DNA from 3 places in the Kitasatospora sp. NPDC059973 genome. Region 1 is predicted to be linked to each of the others. Evidence: predicted binding sites of a transcription regulator. Region 1 holds the regulator's gene; each other region holds the start of a gene.
What was found. Region 1 encodes HrcA, which represses chaperone genes, less so after heat shock. Its sites were predicted from a motif close to TTNGCACTCNGNNNNNCNGAGTGCNAA; they were not measured.
Positions count from the first base shown of each region.

Region 2: ACFWA9_RS00955 (FmdB family zinc ribbon protein) is a predicted target of HrcA. The motif match lies at 1,480-1,506, and genes of this name have one in related genera.
Region 3: groL (chaperonin GroEL) is a predicted target of HrcA. The motif match lies at 1,322-1,348, and genes of this name have one in related genera.

Region 1 is NZ_JBHWUI010000023.1:48,289-52,715, reverse strand. Features, by position in the region: gene ACFWA9_RS09280 (PDZ domain-containing protein) at 1-56, opposite strand, end outside; gene ACFWA9_RS09275 (16S rRNA (uracil(1498)-N(3))-methyltransferase) at 183-932, opposite strand; gene dnaJ (molecular chaperone DnaJ) at 1,023-2,162, opposite strand; gene hrcA (heat-inducible transcriptional repressor HrcA) at 2,239-3,273, opposite strand; gene htpX (zinc metalloprotease HtpX) at 3,534-4,427, shown strand, end outside.
Region 2 is NZ_JBHWUI010000002.1:42,931-47,357, reverse strand. Features, by position in the region: gene ACFWA9_RS00965 (hypothetical protein) at 1-127, shown strand, start outside; gene mscL (large conductance mechanosensitive channel protein MscL) at 138-557, opposite strand; gene ACFWA9_RS00955 (FmdB family zinc ribbon protein) at 1,130-1,468, opposite strand; gene ACFWA9_RS00950 (MFS transporter) at 1,732-3,009, opposite strand; gene ACFWA9_RS00945 (potassium/proton antiporter) at 3,446-4,427, opposite strand, start outside.
Region 3 is NZ_JBHWUI010000107.1:4,272-8,698, forward strand. Features, by position in the region: gene ACFWA9_RS26025 (ubiquitin-like small modifier protein 1) at 1-271, shown strand, start outside; gene ACFWA9_RS26030 (cold-shock protein) at 875-1,078, shown strand; gene groL (chaperonin GroEL) at 1,505-3,127, shown strand; gene ACFWA9_RS26040 (hypothetical protein) at 3,228-3,593, shown strand; gene ACFWA9_RS26045 (hypothetical protein) at 3,691-4,344, opposite strand.

The DNA of each region.
Region 1 (4,427 bases):
TGCAGGTGCGGATGGCGCAGGTAGGCGCCGGCAGGGGTGCTCGGGGATTCGCTCACAGCCGCACCCTACGCACCCGCCGGGGCGGCGCGCCTCCGGTTTCGCGCAGGCCGCCCCCTACGGGGGACGAACCGCCGGGGAACGAACCGCCGGAGGACGAACGGTCCGTGCGGCGACCGGCCCGCTCAGCCCCAGCGGCCGGTGCGGCCCAGCAGCAGGGCGCCGGCGGCCACTCCCGCGGTCGAGGTGCGCAGCACCGAGGACCCGAGCCGGTACGGCCTGGCACCGGCCTCGGCGAAGGCGGCCAGCTCCTCCGGGGAGACCCCGCCCTCGGGGCCGACCACCAGCACGATGTCCCCGCCGCCGGGCAGCGCGGCACCGGCCAGCGGCTCGGCGCCGTCCTCGTGCAGCACCGCGGCGAGCGCGGCCCCGGCCAGGACGGGCGCCAGCTGGCGGGTGGTGGCGAGTTCGCGGACCTCGGGGAAGCGCAGCCGGCGGGACTGCTTGCCCGCCTCGCGGGCGGTGGAGCGCCACTTGGCGAGCGCCTTGGCACCGCGCTCGCCCTTCCACTGGGTGATGCAGCGGGAGGCGGCCCAGGGGATCACCACGTCCACGCCGACCTCGGTCATGGTCTCCACCGCCAGCTCGCCGCGGTCGCCCTTGGGCAGCGCCTGGACGACGACGATCCGCGGCGCCGGCTCGGCCTCCCGGCGGACCGCGGCGACCGTCACCTCGACGGCGTCCTTGCCGTGCACGGCCGTGACGGTGCCGTCGGCGCCCAGGCCGAGCCCGTCGGCCAGGGTCACCGCCTCGCCCGGCTCCAGCCGCTTCACGGCGGCGGCGTGCCGCCCCTCCGGGCCGTCCAGCCGGACCACCGCGCCGGGGGCGGCGGAGGCGAGCTGCGCGGTCTCGACGACGAACACGGGCGCGGTCATGGCGGTTCCTGGAGTGGGGGTGGGGGGACGGACGGGGGAACGACGGCGCCCGGTGACCCGCCGGGAGCGGGGCACCGGGCGCCGGTACGGTCAGCGGCCGTTGAAGGCGTCCTTCAGCCGGGAGAACAGCCCCTGCTGGCCCGGCGCGAACTGGCCGGAGGGCCGCTCCTCGCCGCGCAGCACCGCGAGCCGGCGCAGCAGGTCCTCCTGCTCGGGGTCGAGCTTGGTGGGCGTCTGCACCTCGACGTGCACTATCAAGTCGCCCCGGCCGCCGCCGCGCAGATGGGTGATGCCGCGGGCGTGCAGCGGGATCGACTGGCCGGACTGGGTGCCGGGCCGGATGTCGACCTCCTCCAGCCCGTCCAGGGTCTGCAGCGGCACCTGGGTGCCGAGCGAGGCGGCCGTCATCGGGATGGTGACCGTGCAGTGCAGGTCGTCGCCGCGGCGCTGGAAGGTCGGGTGGGTGCTCTCGGCGATCTCGACGTAGAGGTCGCCGGCCGGGCCGCCGCCGGGGCCGACCTCGCCCTCGCCGGCCAGCTGGATCCGGGTGCCGTTGTCGACACCGGCCGGGATCTTCACGGTCAGGGTGCGGCGGGCCCGCACGCGGCCGTCGCCGGCGCACTCCGGGCACGGGGTCGGCACGACGGTGCCGAAGCCCTGGCACTGCGGGCAGGGCCGGGAGGTCATGACCTGGCCCAGGAAGGACCGGGTGACCTGGGAGACCTCGCCCTTGCCGCGACACATGTCACAGGTCTGCGCGGAGGTGCCGGGGGCGGCGCCCTCGCCGCTGCACGTGGTGCAGGTGACGGCGGTGTCGACCTGGAGTTCCTTGGTGGTGCCGAACGCGGCCTCCTCCAGGGTGATCTCCAGCCGGATCATGGCGTCCTGGCCGCGCCGGGTGCGCGAGCGCGGGCCGCGCTGACCGGCGGCCGCGCCGAAGAACGCGTCCATGATGTCGGAGAAGCCGAACCCGGCCGCGCCCGCGCCGAAGCCGCCCGCGCCTCCCCCGTTGGGCGAGAGGGGATCCCCGCCGAGGTCGTAGACCTGCCGCTTCTGCGGGTCGGAGAGGACCTCGTAGGCGGCGTTGATCTCCTTGAACCGCTCCTGCGTCTTCGGGTCGGGGTTGACGTCCGGGTGCAGTTCGCGCGCCAGGCGCCGGAACGCCTTCTTGATCTCGTCCTGCCCCGCATCCCGTCGGACGCCGAGTACCGCGTAGTAGTCCGTGGCCACCAAATGCTCCGCTTGTTCCGCCTGTAGAAGTGCTTGCGACTGGTACCGGTGTCATCCGTGGGACACCGGTCGTTCCCTACGACTCGGCCAGGATCTGGCCCACGTACCGTGCCACCGCTCGCACCGCCCCCATTGTGCCCGGATAGTCCATCCGGGTCGGACCGATCACACCCAGTTTGGCCACGCTCTCGTCGCCCGAACCGTAACCGACCGAGACGACCGAGGTGGAATTGAGCCCTTCGTACGCGTTCTCCCGGCCGATCCGGACCGTCATCCCGGCGTCCGCCGTCTCACCCAGGAGGCGCAGCAGGACGACCTGCTCCTCCAGCGCCTCCAGCACCGGCTGGATGGTGAGCGGGAAGTCGTGGCCGAAGCGGGTCAGGTTGGCCGTGCCGGCCAGCATGATCCGCTCCTCGTTCTGCTCGGCGAGCGCCTCGAAGAGCGTCGCCAGGACGATGGTGACGGCCGGCCGGTCCACCGCCTCGAACATCGCCGGGAGCTCGTCCAGCAGCCCCGGCACGTCGGGCAGCCGGACGCCGACGGCCCTCGTGTTGATCTTGGCACGGAGGTCCGCGAGGACCACCTCGCCGACCGGACCCGGGCAGTCGACCATCCGCTGCTCGACCCGGCCGGTGTTGGTGATCAGGACCAGCATGACCTTGGCCGGAGCCAGCGCGACCAGCTCGATGTGGCGCACCGTGGAGCGGGAGAGCGAGGGGTACTGGACCACCGCCACCTGCCGGGTGAGCTGGGCGAGCAGCCGGACCGTGCGGGCGACCACGTCGTCCAGGTCCACCGCGCCGTCCAGGAAGTGCCGGATCGCCCGCCGCTCGGGCGCGCTCATCGGCTTGACCTCGGCGAGCCGGTCGACGAAGAGGCGGTACCCCTTGTCGGTGGGGATCCGCCCGGCGCTGGTGTGCGGCTGGTGGATGAAGCCGTCCTCCTCCAGCGCGGCCATGTCGTTGCGGACGGTGGCCGGGGAGACCCCGAGGTTGTGGCGTTCGACGAGAGCCTTGGAGCCGACCGGCTCCTCGGTGCCCACGTAGTCCTGGACGATGGCGCGGAGCACGGCGAGCTTGCGTTCGTCGAGCTGGCGGACCTCACCGGCCATGGGGCACGCACCTCCCTCTTCGCACGTTGTCCGTGGTGACGTGTGTCGTTCCGGCATGGTGCGGTCCGCCGGGCGGACCGCGGCCTTTGGCACTCTGAACAGAGGAGTGCCAGAACCGTACCTGCCAGTGTAAGGCCCGGGTCCGACGGCAGGAACGGCACCGCCGGGGTGATCCTGCCCGCATCGCGCGGCGCGCGGGTGATGCCGCGGGACCGGCCGGGTGGCAGCATCGATAGCGAACGGCGAACGGAGGACCAGCGATGTCGACCTCGGGCCAGCCCACCCGCTTCGCCCCGGACCGCGGCCTGACCGGCCGGATGGTCGGGACCATGTTCGTGATCGGGCTCCTGTACGTGGGTTTCACCGGCCTGCTGATCGCGCTGCTGCGCGGCGCCTGGCCACTGATCGTGCTGATCTCCGGCGGGCTGTTCGTGGCGCAGTTCTGGTTCAGCGACAAGATCACCGAACGGGCGATGGGCGCCCACCGGGTGACCCCGGAGCAGTACCCCCAGCTGCACGGCACCGTCGACCGGCTCTGCGCCCTCGCCGACATGCCCAAACCCCGGGTGGCGGTCGCCGACAACGACATGCCGAACGCCTTCGCGACCGGCCGCAACCCGCAGAACGCGGTGGTCTGCGTCACCACCGGGCTGCTGCGGCGGCTGGAACCGGAGGAACTGGAGGGCGTCCTGGCGCACGAGCTGTCGCACGTCGCCCACCGGGACGTCGCGGTGATGACCATCGCCGGCTTCCTCGGCGTACTGGCCGGGGCGATGACCCGGATCGCGATGTACGGCGGCTTCATGGGCGGCGGCCGCAACAGCAACGACTCCAACGCCGCGATCGCCGCGCTGGTCATCCCGCTGGTGTCGGTGGTGGTCTACGCGATCAGCTTCCTGCTGACCCGGCTGCTCTCCCGCTACCGGGAGCTGGCCGCCGACCGGGCCGCCGCCCAGCTCACCGGCCGGCCCAGCGCACTGGCCTCGGCGCTCACCAAGGTGACCGGCCAGATCGCCGCGATCCCGACCAAGGACCTGCGCCAGGCCCAGCCGTACAACGCCTTCTACTTCGCCCCCGCGCTGAGCGCCCGGGAGGCCGCCTCGCAGCTGTTCTCCACCCACCCCTCGCTGGAGAAGCGGCTGGAGCAGCTGGCG
Region 2 (4,427 bases), on a different contig from region 1:
CCCGCTGGACCAGCGGTCCAGTGATGACACCGACGCCGGCTGGGGCGGGCGCCCGGCAGCGGGGGAGAGTGGTGGACGGGGACTGGACTGGTACCTGAGCCAGCGCCCGCCGCACCACGGCGGCTGACGGGGCGTGCTCAGCGCTGCTGCGTGACCAGCGCGTCGCGGATCTCGGTCAGCAGCAGGACCTCCTTGGCCTCGGCCTCCGCCTGGACCTCGGCGAGGCTCTTGCGCCGGGCGGCGAACCTGGTCATCGGCAGGATCAGGCAGAAGTAGACGACGGCCGCGGTGATGACGAACTGCAGGAGGGCGCTCAGCACCGAGCCCCACAGGATGAGGATCCCGGACGTGACCTCGCCGGTCGCGCTCAGCTCGCAGGGGCCCTTGAGGCAGGAACTGTAGGCGCCCAGGTCCTTGGCTCCGAAGGCGCCGACGATCGGGTTGATCACGCCCTTGACGAAGGCGTTGATGATGTTGGTGAACGCCGCGCCGATGACGACGGCGACGGCGAGCTCGACGACGTTTCCGCGCAGCAGGAATTCCTTGAAGCCTTTCATGCCGCGTGAACGACGAAGTCGTCGTCCGGTCACGGGTGATCTTCGAGGGGCCCCGATTGACAACCCGATCGGCCGACCGAGGCGGCGCCCGGCGGGGAGAGACCCGCCCGCGCGGGCCCGACGGCCAGCGCGGCCGACAGGGCGACCAGCAGCAGGGCGGGCACCCCGAACCGGTGCCGGGCGGCCCGGCGGAGCCGGTGGAGGCGGCCACCGCCACGCCGGATCGGCGTGAAGGGCGGCACCTCCCGCCGGGGCGGAACGGCCGGCGCGGGGAGCGGCGGGAACCGTGAGGGGAGGCTCGTGGTCGACATGGGCACCACCGGTGGTCGCAGGGCGCCGGCCCGGGGTGCGGGCCGGCTCTTCCGACGCACACTCTGGGCGGCCCAGGGGTCGGGTGGAAGGGCTGTCCCCAGACCTGTGGACAACTCGGCCCTGTGGACAACTCCGTACACCCGAACGGGGTAGTGGGCCCATGGGCGGTTGACCGCGAGCGGCCTGCCCCCCGCCCGGGCACGCGAAAGGCCCGGGGGCCGCGCGATGGCGCGGGCCCACGGGCCTTGCGAAGTCTGGTCTCAGCCGGCGGGCTTCGCCGCCGGAGCCGAGCTCGCGGCAGCGGTCGAGCCGCCCGAGGACGACGAGGACGAGGTCGAAGCAGCCGACGACGAGCCGGACGAGGACGAACCCGACGAGGTCGAGTTCGACGACGAGCCGGTGCCCACCGAGCTGGTGGACGAGGAGCGGCTGTCGGTCCGGTAGAAGCCGGAGCCCTTGAAGACCACACCCACGGCCGAGAAGACCTTGCGGAGCCGTCCCTGGCAGTCGGGGCACGTGGTCAGCGCCTCGTCGGTGAACTTCTGCACCGCCTCCAGGCCGTTGCCGCACTCGGTGCACTGGTACTGGTACGTGGGCACTTGTCTTCCTCCTGGCACTCTCGCCTGATGAGTGCTAACGATGGTCAATGATGCGGCATTCCGCTGGATCAGTCCAGCGACTCGAATGTGAGATGAGCCGGGGGCGCGCCGAAGCACCCGTTCCGGCGCCCGCCGGACGCCGGCCGCCGAGGGCCACCGCTCCGGCCCGGACCCGCCGCCCGACGCGGCCCGCCCCCGAGCCGCCCGGGCCCCCGGGCCCCCGGGCCACCCCGACCCGGCCCGCCGCCCCCGAGCCCCGCCGCTCAGCCCTTCGCCGCCCCGACCAGCTGCGGAGCCGAGCCCCGCTCGTTCGCGCCCGCGACCACCGTGCTCGCCGCGCCCGGCGCGATCAGCAGGTGCCGCAGCGCGACCAGCGCGACCAGGCCGAGCCCGGCACCGGCCATCGGCACCAGGAACCCGGCCGACGGCCCGTGTCCGTCGATCAGCCGTCCGGCGACCGTGGACCCGGCCGCCAGGCCCAGCCCGATCGCACCGGTCAGCCAGGTGAAGGCCTCGGTCTTGGCGCCGTCCGCGACCAGCGTCTCGACCAGGGTGTACCCGGTGATCAGCGTCGGTGCGATGGCCAGGCCGCAGACCAGCCCGGCGACGGACAGCGCGACCAGGTTGGGCATCGCCCAGAGCGTCGAGCAGCCCACGACCAGCAGCGCGTAGCTGGCCAGCATCCGGTGCCGGGCGGCCCGGCGCCAGGCGACCATGCCGTACAGCACGCCGGCCAGCATCGAGCCGCCGGCGAAGATCCCGTACACGGTGCCGTTGGCGCCGGGCTGGCCGACCGACTCGGTGAACGCGGTGACCGACACCTGCATGGCGCCGAAGACGGTGCCGACGCCCAGGAACGCGCCGGCCAGCAGCCGGACGCCGGGGGAGGAGAGCGCGGAGACCCGGCGGACGCCGGGCTGGTGCGGGTGCCGGGCCGGCGCGGTGCGCCGCTGGGCGGCGAAGGCCAGTCCGCCGACCACGGTCAGCGCGGCCTCGGCGATCAGCCCGGCGGCGGGCGTGACCGAGGTGGCGATGGCGCCGGCGAGCACCGGGCCGATCACGAAGGTGAACTCGTCCGTCACGGACTCGAAGGCGAAGGCGGTGTTGAGCTTGGCGGCCGACAGCGCGGATGCCGAGCGCCCGCCGGCCGCACCCTCGGCGGAGAGCTTGGCGACCCAGCGGGACCGGACCATCGCGCCGACCTGCGGCACGCTGGCGCCGGCGGGGGCGGCGGCGAGGAAGAGGGTCCAGACCGGGGCGTGGCCCAGGGCCAGCGCGATCAGCGCGCCGACCGAGACCGCGTGCACGATCACGGTCGGGACGAGCACGGCGGCCTGGCCGTAGCGGTCGGCCAGCCGGCCGGTCTGCGGGCCGATGAAGGCCTGGGCGACGGCGGAGACCGCCGCGACGCTGCCGGCCGTGCCGTAGGAGCCGTGGGTGTCCAGCACCAGCAGGACGATGCCCAGGCTGAGCATCGCGTACGGGAGCCGCGCGGCGAAGGCGGGGGCCAGGAACGTCCAGGCCCCGGGGGTGCGCAGCAGTGCGCCGTACCCGACGCGGGCGGGTGCGCCCTGGTCGGCGGTGGCCCCGGTGCCCGGCCGGGTGTCCGGGAGCGTGTCGGTGGCCAGGGCGGCGCGGGTGTCCGCGGTGTTCTCGACCGTTCGGCGGGCCGTCACGGTCGTCCTTCCTGCTGCCTGGTAGCGCGGAAGGGGCATGGGGTGGCCCCGACGGCGCCGAGAGTCGTCCTCTCGCGCGTCGACCGGGGTAGTTACCGGGCCCGCCCGGCGTGGTTGCCGGGATCCGGGCCGCGGCCGCCGAGCGGTCGCGCCAACTCTGCTTCAGGCAGATGCTGGGGTGTTTCGATCGTTCTGCATATACGCGCGTAGATGACGCGCTACCCCCACCATACAGAGGACATCCAGATCTGTCCCGTCCATCGGAGGTGAACGCTGGACGAACCCCCCGCGGTCAGCGCGGTCACCGCCGCCCGTACAGCCACCCCGCGAGCTTGCCGCCCTTGTCCACGGCCCGCAGCCGCCGCTCGGCGGCCTCGCTGACCTCGTCGGTGGTCACGACCAGCAGTTCGTCGCCGCCGCGCAGCACGGTGGCCTTGTCCGGGACGAAGCTGCTGCCCTCCCGGACCACCAGGGTCACCGCCGCGCCGGCCGGCAGCCGCAGCTCGCCGATCTCCACGCCGGACATCCTGGAACTCGGCGACAGCGCCACCGACAGCAGGTGTCCGTGCAGCTTCTCCAGGGGCGCGGACTCGATGCCGAGGTCCTGGCCCATCGAGCCCTCGGAGATCTTCAGCCACTTGGCGACCCAGGGCAGGGTCGGGCCCTGGAGCAGGGTGAAGACCACGACCAGGATGAAGACGATGTTGAAGACGTCGTGGGCCATCGGCGTGCCGGCCACCATCGGGATGGTCGCCAGCACGATGGGCACCGCCCCGCGCAGCCCGGCCCAGCTGAGCAGTGCCTGCTCGCGGCCGGGCAGCTTGAAGGGCGTCAGCGTGATCACCACCGACAGCGGCCTGGCCAGGAAGACCAGCACGGCGCCGATCACCAGCGCGGGCACCACGGCCGAGCCCATGGTCTCGGGGGTGCAGAGCAGGCCGAGCAGCACGAACATGCCGATCTGCCCGATCCAGGCCAGTCCGTCGGCGAAGCCGCGGACGGCGGGCCCGTGCGGCAGTTTGGCGTTCCCCAGGATGACCGCGCTGATGTAGACGGCGAGGAAGCCGGAGCCGTGCAGCAGCGCGCCGCCGGCGTAGGCGAGCACGGTGAGCGCCAGGACGGCGATCGGGTAGAGCCCGGAGGACGGCAGGGCGACGTGCTTGATCCCGAAGGCGCCCAGCTTGCCGACCGTGAGGCCGACCGCGGCCCCGATGGCCAGCTCGGCGACGATCGTGCCGATCAGGACGTACCAGGAGTCGAGTTCACCGGTGGTGGCGAAGGCG
Region 3 (4,427 bases), on a different contig from region 1:
CACCGTCCGCATCCCGACCATCCTGCGCACCTACACCGGCGGCGCCGCCGAGGTGGCCGCCGAGGGCGCCACCCTGGGCGACGTCATCGCCGACCTGGAGCGGAACCACGCCGGGATCGCCGCCCGGATCCTGGACGACGCCGGCAAGCTGCGCCGGTTCGTCAACGTCTACGTCAACGACGACGACGTCCGGTTCGCCGAGGGCCTGGCCACCGAGATCAAGGACGGCGCGAGCGTTTCGATCATTCCCGCGGTGGCCGGCGGCTGCTGATCCGCCCCTTTCCGACCAGGCCTTTCACCGGCCGACCCGTTTTCGACCGGGCCGCCCGTGCGCACGGAATTCCGATCTCCGTACGCGCGGGCGGCCCGCCGCATTCCGGCGGGAATATTTCGCGGTCCGGGGGAGTAGAGTGTGGCTCGTCCGGGAAGAGGGCCGCCCCACCCCCCTCGCGCCGGTACTCGAACTCCGTCCGCGCCCGTACCGCCGGTGTCTGTCCGGCCGCTGAGACCGGCGCCGGGGCCGTGACCGTGAAACATGTCAGGCCGATGTCAGAATTCTCGAAGGCATTTGAGTAATTCGTCCGCTATGTCCGGCGTGAAATGCCGATTTCCTCCCGCTTTGGTCTGGCCTGTCCCCTGGCGGACCTAGGGAATTCCCAGCGGTTGACCCTGTTGCAGAGGGCGTCGATCCGGATACATTCAGCCGCGGTCGACGCAATCACCCGCTCACCGGAGGCCTTCCGGTGGTCTCCGCGGACGATTGTGGCGTGCACGGCTGCGCCCAGGGGGGGTTCCCCGGGCCGGCCTCAAACCAGACCCGGGCCCGCGACCTGCGGGCGCGTGAAGGGCCAGCACAGCACTAGGGGAGTTCGGAATGGCTCAGGGCACCGTCAAGTGGTTCAACGCGGAGAAGGGCTACGGCTTCATCGCGGTCGACGGTGGTGCGGACGTCTTCGTCCACTACAGCGCGATCCAGATGGACGGCTACCGCACCCTTGAGGAGGGCCAGCGGGTCGAGTTCGAGATCTCTCAGGGGCAGAAGGGCCCGCAGGCGGACATGGTCCGCGCCGCGGTCTGACCTTTCCGACCCCAGGAGTTCGGCTCGGCCCATTCGGCTGGTGCGCCTCTTGCTTCACGACGGGCCCGTACGACACATGTCGTACGGGCCCGTCGGCATGTCCGGCGGGGGCCCGCGCGGCGTCCGGCGCGGGGGTGCCGGACACCCCGGCGGCGGCCCGGCGGCGGCCCGCCGGGGGCTCGTCGGGGGCTCGCCGACGGCGGCCGCAGGGGGCGGACGCGGCTCGCGGGTTGGGCGATTGGGCTTGCACTCGCCTACCCGGAGTGCTAATCATTGGCGTTAGCACTCACAGTGTGAGAGTGACAGCGGACTGGGTCGGTGAGGCCCCCGGGAGCGGTAGGGGAAAGGACCCCCGCACACCAGGGCCGTCCGTCGCGGGCACCCCTTGGTCCGAGCAGTCGACCGTGTCCCGGAGGACCACTTCTGATGGCCAAGATCATCGCCTTTGATGAGGAAGCTCGCCGCGGCCTTGAGCGTGGCATGAACCAGCTCGCCGACGCGGTGAAGGTCACGCTCGGCCCCAAGGGCCGCAACGTCGTGCTGGAGAAGAAGTGGGGCGCCCCCACGATCACCAACGACGGTGTCTCCATCGCCAAGGAGATCGAGCTCGAGGACCCCTACGAGAAGATCGGCGCGGAGCTCGTCAAGGAGGTCGCCAAGAAGACCGACGACGTCGCGGGTGACGGCACCACCACCGCCACCGTGCTGGCCCAGGCGCTCGTTCGCGAGGGTCTGCGCAACGTCGCCGCCGGCGCCAACCCGATGGCCCTGAAGCGCGGTATCGAGAAGGCCGTCCAGGCCGTCTCGGACCAGCTGCTGGCCCAGGCCAAGGACGTGGAGACCAAGGAGCAGATCGCCTCCACCGCCTCCATCTCGGCCGCCGACACCCAGATCGGCGAGCTCATCGCCGAGGCCATGGACAAGGTCGGCAAGGAAGGCGTCATCACCGTCGAGGAGAGCAACACCTTCGGTCTGGAGCTCGAGCTCACCGAGGGCATGCGCTTCGACAAGGGCTACATCTCCGCCTACTTCGCCACCGACCTGGAGCGGATGGAGGCGACGTTCGAGGACCCGTACATCCTCATCGCCAACTCCAAGATCGGCTCGGTCAAGGACCTGCTCCCGCTGCTGGAGAAGGTCATGCAGAGCGGCAAGCCGCTCGTCATCATCGCCGAGGACGTCGAGGGCGAGGCCCTGTCGACCCTGGTCGTGAACAAGATCCGCGGCACCTTCAAGTCCGTCGCCGTCAAGGCCCCGGGCTTCGGCGACCGCCGCAAGGCCATGCTCGGCGACATCGCCATCCTCACCGGTGGCACCGTGATCTCCGAGGAGGTCGGCCTCAAGCTGGAGAACGCCGGCGTCGACCTGCTGGGCACCGCCCGCAAGGTGGTCATCACCAAGGACGAGACCACCATCGTCGACGGTGGCGGCGACAGCGACCAGGTCGCCGGCCGCGTGAACCAGATCCGTGCCGAGATCGAGAACAGCGACTCGGACTACGACCGCGAGAAGCTCCAGGAGCGCCTCGCCAAGCTGGCCGGCGGCGTGGCCGTCATCAAGGCCGGCGCGGCCACCGAGGTGGAGCTCAAGGAGCGCAAGCACCGCATCGAGGACGCCGTCCGCAACGCGAAGGCCGCCGTCGAGGAGGGCATCGTCGCCGGTGGTGGCGTCGCGCTGCTGCAGGCCGGTGTCGCGTTCGACAAGCTGGAGCTGGAGGGCGACGAGGCCACCGGTGCCAACATCGTCCGCGTGGCGCTGGAGGCCCCGATCAAGCAGATCGCGACCAACGCCGGCCTTGAGGGCGGTGTCGTGGTGGAGAAGGTGCGCAACCTCCCCGCCGGTCACGGCCTGAACGCCGCCACCAACACCTACGTCGACCTCATCGCCGAGGGCATCATCGACCCGGCGAAGGTCACCCGTTCCGCGCTGCAGAACGCCGCCTCCATCGCGGCGCTCTTCCTCACCACCGAGGCCGTCATCGCCGACAAGCCGGAGAAGGCCGCCGCGGCCGCCGGCGGCGGCATGCCGGGCGGTGACATGGACTTCTGATCCCCTCCGGGATCGGTCGTTTCCCGATCGCACGGGCGGTTCCCCTCGGGGAGCCGCCCGTGCGGCGTTGTGTCCGGCGCCGTTTTGGGACAATGGACGGATGGCTGCCACCGCTGATGACATCGAGACCGCCCTGCACAACGCGCGGGCGCTGATCCTGGCCGACCTGACCGCGCGGGACGTGGCGGACGCCGCCGTGGTGTCGCTGGTCGAGGACGCCGTGACGCACCGCCGGTGGTGGCTCGAGCAGTGGCCGGACGGCGCCGAGTACGTGCTCGGGCTGGTCGCCCAGGACGTCCAGGACGCACTGCTGGAGGCCTACGGCCGCTGGCCGCTCTGCACCTCGTGCGCGGCCGACGGGGACCCGCACGCGCTGGGCGTCGAGCCCGAGCTGGGGCCGGAGCCGCACTGGGTCTGCGGCAAGGCGGGGGCGGTGGTGGCGCCCGTCGGCCGGCTCGACGGCTGATCCTGCCCCGGCCCGGTTCCGGCGCTCCGTGCGCCGGGCCGGGCCTTCGCGCGTCCTGGGCGGACCCGGCCGCTCAGTGAGTGATCGAGTCGGCGCGTCAGCCTTCGAGCCGGTCGAGTTCGGCCGCCAGGTTGGCCCGGGCGGCGGCGTCGAAGCGCTCGCGGGCGAGGGGCGTGCGGTAGAGCGCGGGCAGGGCCAGGAGCCGGCGCAGGATGTCGGCCCGCCCGGCGCGGAAGTCCGGCTCCGGGACGAAGGCGTACTCCTCGCGCACCGCGGCCGCGTAGGCGGCGTACGCCCGCGGGTCGCCGCCGAGGACGGCGAGGTCCGCGTCGCAGAGCACCTCGCCGTCCCGGTCGCCGGGCTCGGGGCGGTGCGAGACGGTGAGCCGGACCAGACGGGCCACCTCGGCGGTCCGCGGTCCGGACAGGCCCGCCTCGGTGAGCGCCCGGACGGCGAGGGCGGCGCTGCGCTCCTCGTTCTCGGAGCGGTCCGGGCGGTAGACGGCGTCGTGGAACCAGGCGGCCAGCCGGACGGTGTCCGGGTCCCCGGCGTGCGCGGCGAGCACGTCCACGTGGCCGAGCACCGCCCGCAGGTGGGCGGTGGTGTGGTAGCGGCGCTGCGGTTCGGCCCAGCGGCCCAGCAGGTCGCGGCCGTACGGCGCGGGGTCGGCGGCGGCGCCGCAGCGGCGCAGCAGGGCGGTCCAGTCGGCGAGCAGGTCGGCCGGGACGGGGGCGGCGGGCTGGTTCGGCATGGGCTCATTCTGGCGGGTGCCGGTCGCGGCACGGGCGGAGTCCGGCGGGTCCACTGGACGCATATGTAGTTTGACGATATATG